Regions from separate parts of the Psychrobacillus psychrodurans genome, predicted to be linked through region 2. Evidence: riboswitches for the same ligand, from Rfam matches in the RefSeq annotation. Region 2 holds a riboswitch; each other region holds the start of a gene.

Region 1 (2,269 bases), 340 kb from region 2:
AATGCCCTTACTGTTTGCAGTTTTCCCTGCTAAGAGCATACTGCTTAAAGTAAGTTTATTTAAAGTCCCTATATTAAGCGACAAGGCATCAGCTAACACGGCAAGTTCCTCTACCTCTTCGTATGCTTCTCCCATAATTGGAGAAGCTCCGAGTGCTAATAGCCCGTTTGCTTGGAAATTTGAAACGACGTGATTAGTAATACAATGGACTATTGGCCGTTTTGTACGTAATGATGCAAGCATAGTTACACCTCCGCCTTGCTCGAGACATTTACTGACCAAGTTTCCATCGTCCATGCCTGTTCCCAAAAATTCCATTCATAATAGCTGCTCCTACGAAATCGATCTTTCAATTCTTGTCGCCGTTTTTCAGGTAAATTCTCTGCGAGGTGATCCATTCGGATAATCTGTTCATTAACAAGCTCCTTGAACCATTCAGATCCATATGTTGCAATCCATTTTTGATAAATGGGATGTTTTGGAGTTGCTTCTTTCAATCGTTCACCTATTTCATAATAAAGCCAGTAGCATGGGAGAATTGTAGCTAACACATCTGCAAGATCTCCTTCTGCTGATCGGTACATATGAGAAACATATGAATATGCAGTTGGAGACGGCTCAAACGTAGCCCAGTCCGTTTCCTTTACATTAAGCAATTCCATAAACGATTCATGCAAAGCCATTTCTGCGGCGCAGGTTTGTTCAGAATGGTATGCAAATCTTTTCGTTGTCTCCAAATCCGTAGCTTTTACCGCTCCGATTGCCTGAACTTTTGCAAAATGTGTTAAATAATAGGCGTCTTGCATGACGTAATACTTGAACACATCAAGTGGCAATGTTCCTTCCTCTATCCCTTTCACAAACGGATGGTCGAAACTCGCTTCCCATAAATCATTGCACTCATTCCTTACTTCTTTGCAAAATGTCATTTTTCTCCATCTCCTTTTTGGCAAATAAAAACACCGCTTTCCAGAAAAGGAAAGCGGCGATTAGTAAGCAGAAGAAAATAAAAATAAGCATACGTTCGCCCACTTCCCTCCGCTGGTATGATCCAGATCAGGTTCAAAGGGTCCAAGCTCTGCTTGTCTCAGCCGTTAAACGGCTCCCCTAGTGGATAGCGATATTCTTTTGTCAAAATTACTATAGCATAAAAGAAAAAATTATTCAAAAATTCCAGAAAATTTTTACGAGTTTACCAATTTTGTAGAGTACACCTTTTCCGAATTACAAATCTTAAAAGGGACTAAAGAATTTTCTCTTTAGTCCCTCACCCTCAATGTGTACTCCAGCATTGCCTATATCTAACCTAATTGGTTCGCACCCATTTTAGTATTATTAAATTATATAACACTATTTTCGGTCTTCTTCAGGTTTGAATGTTTTACAGCACGTATCTGCAGAATGACCTGCTTCCTCAGAAATAGTGCGGTAATCAAATTCAGAAGCAAACTCTGTATTATTGTGGTTTGCATGGTAATCCATATCTATTTCAATTTTTTCTGCTCCACAAACATTTCCTTTTGCATGGAAAATACAATTTGATACAGTACATTTCACTTCTACATTTGGCATGACTGTCCTCCTCATTGAGATTTATTGAGAAGTACAAAAATGTACTCCTCATAGATTATCTTGTCCAATTCAACGTTTTTAATTTATATAAGATGTTTTCTTTCTGCAAATTTTGGTTCCTCAACTTTAACTTTTATCGACTTGATATAATTTACCCGATTATGCAGTTTAATCAATATATAAATGCGTAGTATCTTTACATTCTATTAATTGTTCTGTATTCTTTTCTAAAAAAGCAATATATTTATCGGATAATGCATTTCCAAAGCTAAATCTTTTAACTCCTAGTTCTTTAAGCTTGTTACAATTCGTTAGTCCCGGTAAAGATAATACATTAAGTGGAGCATTTATTTTCAATGCAACTTCTCTTATATCTTCTTCTAATTTCATTCCGGGAACAAAAATTCCACTAGCTCCACTTTCTACATAGGATTTTGCTCGATCAATTGTTTCCAATAGAGGATTTTCCCTCTGAAAATAAGTGTCAGTTCTAGCATTGATATAAAAGTTTTTAAAACCATTTGTATCTAACGCGATTCTTATTTTTTCTAATAGGTTGCAGTGTTTAGATATTTCTCTTAACCCTTTCTGTTTTTTTAGTGAATCCTCAATATTGATACCTACAACTCCAATATCTGCTGTTTTCAAAACGTTATTAACAACTATCTCCACATTTTCACTATAGCCTGCCTCAATA
Region 2 (2,269 bases):
AGGGTCTTGAAAGACTGTCGCTATGCGATGGTTTATTTCCCCGGGAATAAAGGAAAGGCTCTCTTTCCCAAAAAGTTTTATTGAACCAGACAAAATACCATCGCAATTATCCGGATACAATCGATTGCATAAATACAGTAAAGTCGTTTTTCCACATCCACTTGGACCAGTGATGACTATACGTTCCCCTCGCAAAACAGTAAACGAAAGACCCTCCAGTACCCATTTTTCCTCGTCAGGATAACGAAAACTTACTTTCTCAAATTCGATAACTTCATGCACGAACTTCACCTTTTTTCGATCGAGAAATGGCATATCCACGAAGAGAACCAGTTGCTAGTAGACCATCTGCTACTGCTTTTCCACCGACACCGGCAAGCAAAGCACCACTTACTATACGAATTCCAAGCATTAATGCAACATAACCCGTGCTGAACACTGTAAATCCACCTAGAAAGTATCCATAAGCAAAACTAAAGATTGACGATCCAACACCAGCGAGCATCAGAACCCATAGATCAAAGCGTTTATATCGTGTAGCAGCGAAAACTGCTTCAGCACCTAGGCCTTGGATAACTCCCGAAAGTATTAAGCGGGGTCCTACAGCATTACCTAATAATACTTCAATCGCAGCTGCAATCGTCTCGGAAACGACTGCTGCACCAGGTTTGCGGATAATATACATACAAATAATTGATACTATAAACCAAATTCCAAAAATCCATTCATACGCAATTGGACCGATGAACCCAGCCCAAATATTGCCGACATGCAAGAACAATAGATAAACAATACCAAAGACAACCGCAAACAAGGACATTAGTACAATCTCTTTTAACTTCCATGATTTCAGCATATCAGCGACCTCCGTGAGAAGGGCTATTAAGACTCATAGAAACTGTCATGACCAAATGCTTATGTTTTTCTGAGCGTGCATTCGTGAATGCTTCTTCATAAAACGCAAACACATCGTGTATATCACCATGAATACCACTTGCATAGTGCATCGATTCATTGAATACACCTTGTTCTTTAGCACGATCTACTTCACGATAAATAACGTCCATGTAATTGGGATTATTCATCGGATATAGCGCAAATTGAGAGGAAACATATTGTTTTGTAATATCTGTGTTGGCGATTATATCGCCCTTATCTAGATAGGCATCTCCAGCAGAGTCACCTGGGCAACCAGCAGAGAAAGTGCCAGATAAAGCAACATGTACACCTGTTTTAGCTGCATGTAAAGTTAGAGCTTTTGCTACATTAAACACGTGCACTTGTTTCCCGCGAATGACTGTCGACACATCATCCGTATGCATCCACACATTCGACGTATCCGTCTCCTTCAAAGCTTCTTTAATTACCTTAATAAAATCATTGTTCATCGGATGTAACGAAAAACGAAATCCGATAATTGGGCTTAATCCACATTCCATTTGTAAAACCTCCTAAATTTTTTCATAAAAAAAGGCCACATCCGTGAAGATGCAGTCACTAATCCAATACAAAAATATTAGGAAAGTCACCGCACTTCCTCACGCAGGTATTATCCTGATCGAGTAATAAGGGATCGGAGCTAAAAAGCTCTCATCACAGCCAAAGTGGGCACCCCTAGTGCAGAAAACGGTATGTAGTTTTTTAAAAGACTAGAAAATATGTGCTGTTACGCATATCTATCTAGTTCAGCACCTAGCTCGCTTGAGACGCTTCGGAATTTCAGCAAAGGCATAAGGACGTCTTTACGTGAATTTCTATCCAGAGCCTGCTTCTGCGCAAAGCTTATCGCAAAAGAACATTGTTGAAGCTAACATAGGTGCTCGCACTTTTCTTATGTGCCCAAAGTATAACGTAGCTATTAAAAGATGTAAATATGTTTGCAAAATTTCGTACTTTCGTCCATGATTTGGTTAATACAACAAAGGGGGAAGAAGTTATGGACAAAATATACATTACACGTAAACTACCTGAAGAAATCGTCGAGCCTTTAAGGGCGAAATTTGATGTACATATGTGGCATAGCGAAAGTATTGCGATGACATATGAAGAAATAAAAATAAATGCTAAAGGTGCACATGCTTTATGGACGATGCTATCTGATAATATCGATCGTGCACTAATTGAAAGTCTGTCAAATTTAAAAGTAATTAGTAATTTTGCTGTTGGCTATAACAATATAGATGTGGAAGCTGCAAAAGAACAGGGTATTATCGTAACTAATACGCCGGGTGTATTAACAGAGACAACAGCAGACTTAACATTTGCTTTA
Region 3 (2,269 bases), 1.2 Mb from region 2:
AGTTAGGTTCATAATAACATGCAAGCCATTATCTTTAGCTTCTCTAGCAACCGCTTTTCCGATTTGGTTTAAACGAGAGCCTGCTTTCACCTTCAACATAGCCCGTTCAAATGCACTCTCTGCCACTGCACATAATTTTTCTTTTTCTTCATATCCCTCACCAACAACAAAAGAAATACCTGTATCTGCAAAATATCCATCACAAGATCCAGACACATCAATATTCACAATATCGCCTTCTTGAATTACGCGAGAACCCGGGATACCATGAGCAACTTCTTCGTTGACGGAGATACAAGTATATCCTGGAAAATCATATTCACCCATTGGTCCAGAAATCGCACCATGCTCTGTAAATAACTTTCCGCCAATCTCATCCAGTTCTTTCGTTGTAATACCAGGTTTAGTTGCAGCCCTCATCACATCTCTTACTTCTGCAACAATACGCCCTATTTTTTTTAATGCCACTAACTCTTCGTCAGTTTGTACAATCATCTTAACAAGATCCCTTCTTCACTAAATGTACTCTAATCATATCATATTTAGTGAGAATTCGGCAGTGCAAGGCGCGGAGCTTTAACAAATAAAATGGAACAAATGAAAGCAGCAATTAAAAATACAGGAATCATATAAGTAGAATTATAGATTAATGAATACAAAATGACGTTTTGATCGCCAGCAAATTCACCAAAGAATAGAATACCTGAAGTCACATGTGCTAAATAACGAAGAAAAGCAGCTATTAATGCTCCTAAGACAACCGCTGTAATCATTTTCACTTTATCTTTTTGTTCAAATGCCTGTAAAAATGCAGGTCTTAAAAACCCAGCGAACCCTGCAACCATAAAGGCGATGAAATAATCAATTGCAACCTGTGCAATAACTATTTCAAATGATAATGGCGCTGCATAAAATCGCCCTGTTACCACTTGTAGCACACCTATTAAAAATCCAGTAGCAAGACCTGCAACTATACCACGACGAAAGGCCATTAAAATAACAGGTACAAGAACGAATGTTACGGAGCCGCCCTGTGGCATTCCAAAGCCAATCATATCTAAAACATATCCTAACGCCGCAAAAATAGCGATTTCCATTAATATTAATACACGTTGATTTTTCATGACAATCCCCTTTTTTTGACCACAAAAAAACGACCCCCGGGATAGACCCAGACATCGCGCGATTGTCAGTTTCCATCCACATCCCTACGCAAGCACTAACTTACAGGTTCAAAGGGTACTATCTCAGCCACTATTGTGGCGCCCCTTGTGGTTTGAATTATTTAGTTCGAATTCATTGTATCTGAATAAAATGCCTAATGCAACCTTATTTGTTTCATTTGTTATACTAATGAAATAAATATATGCAAAAGGGGATGTTCACATGCTTACATTACTAAAAGATCTGGTACGTATCAAAAGTGACACAATCGAAAGTGCAAATAATGCTTTATTATTCTGTGAAAGTTGGCTAGAAGAACGTGGGATTCATACAACTGTCTTACAGCATGAGGGAAAGTTGATGCTAGTAGCAGAAATAGGAATTGGTGATGAATGTATGATTTGGAATGGGCATGTAGATGTTGTTCCAGGTAACCCAGAGCAATTCGAGCCATTTATAGAAGGTGATCTTTTATATGGTCGAGGAACTGCTGATATGAAAGCAGGAGTTGCTGCGATGATGCAAGCTTTTTACGAGCTTTCTAAAGAATCTAAAAGTCTTACTAAAAAAATTCAGCTTCATATTGTAACGGATGAGGAAACCGACGGTAAAACTACCAAGTTTTTAGTTGATCAAGGATATACTGGTGACTTTGTTATATGCGGCGAGCCTACCCACCTCCAAATTGGTTTACAGGCAAAAGGAATTATTCAGTTTGATGTAATACTGAAAGGTAAACCTAGTCATGGTAGCCGTCCATGGGAAGGAAAAAATGCAATTGAGCAAGCTTTTCTGTTTGACCAACAGCTACGCACTCTCTCTTTTTTAACTGCAAGCAATGAGTTCTATGATTATCCTTCCTTAAACTTGGCGAAAATACAAGCAGGTGATCGCTATAACGTTGTTCCCGATGAATGTATAATAAGCTATGATCTTCGCTTTGTTCCTGGCCAGAATATGCAGAGTATTACTTCAGAGATTAAAAAGTTGGCAGAGAAATTCCCTAAAAGTGAATTTAAGATTCAAGCGACTGCACCTGCAGTAACAACGGAAGCCATTAATCCTTTTATCGAACGTATTGCACATGTTACTTCACAGTTCATCG

The links. Region 2 has a riboswitch for thiamine pyrophosphate ahead of ACQCPR_RS01440 (YkoF family thiamine/hydroxymethylpyrimidine-binding protein). Riboswitches for the same ligand answer to the same signal wherever they lie in the genome.
Region 1: it holds a riboswitch for thiamine pyrophosphate, as region 2 does, so the genes downstream of both, tenA (thiaminase II) here and ACQCPR_RS01440 (YkoF family thiamine/hydroxymethylpyrimidine-binding protein) in region 2, are expected to answer to the same signal.
Region 3: it holds a riboswitch for thiamine pyrophosphate, as region 2 does, so the genes downstream of both, thiT (energy-coupled thiamine transporter ThiT) here and ACQCPR_RS01440 (YkoF family thiamine/hydroxymethylpyrimidine-binding protein) in region 2, are expected to answer to the same signal.

The regions. Positions count from the first base shown of each region.
Region 1 is NZ_CP189791.1:3,947,066-3,949,334, forward strand. Features, by position in the region: gene thiM (hydroxyethylthiazole kinase) at 1-318, opposite strand, end outside; gene tenA (thiaminase II) at 246-929, opposite strand; TPP riboswitch at 1,017-1,119, opposite strand; gene ACQCPR_RS19650 (DUF1540 domain-containing protein) at 1,351-1,572, opposite strand; gene ACQCPR_RS19655 (isocitrate lyase/PEP mutase family protein) at 1,741-2,269, opposite strand, start outside.
Region 2 is NZ_CP189791.1:278,446-280,714, forward strand. Features, by position in the region: gene ACQCPR_RS01430 (ABC transporter ATP-binding protein) at 1-282, opposite strand, end outside; gene ACQCPR_RS01435 (ECF transporter S component) at 275-856, opposite strand; gene ACQCPR_RS01440 (YkoF family thiamine/hydroxymethylpyrimidine-binding protein) at 858-1,439, opposite strand; TPP riboswitch at 1,519-1,626, opposite strand; gene ACQCPR_RS01445 (D-glycerate dehydrogenase) at 1,937-2,269, shown strand, end outside.
Region 3 is NZ_CP189791.1:3,128,713-3,130,981, forward strand. Features, by position in the region: gene map (type I methionyl aminopeptidase) at 1-495, opposite strand, end outside; gene thiT (energy-coupled thiamine transporter ThiT) at 543-1,124, opposite strand; TPP riboswitch at 1,189-1,280, opposite strand; gene ACQCPR_RS15490 (M20 family metallopeptidase) at 1,387-2,269, shown strand, end outside.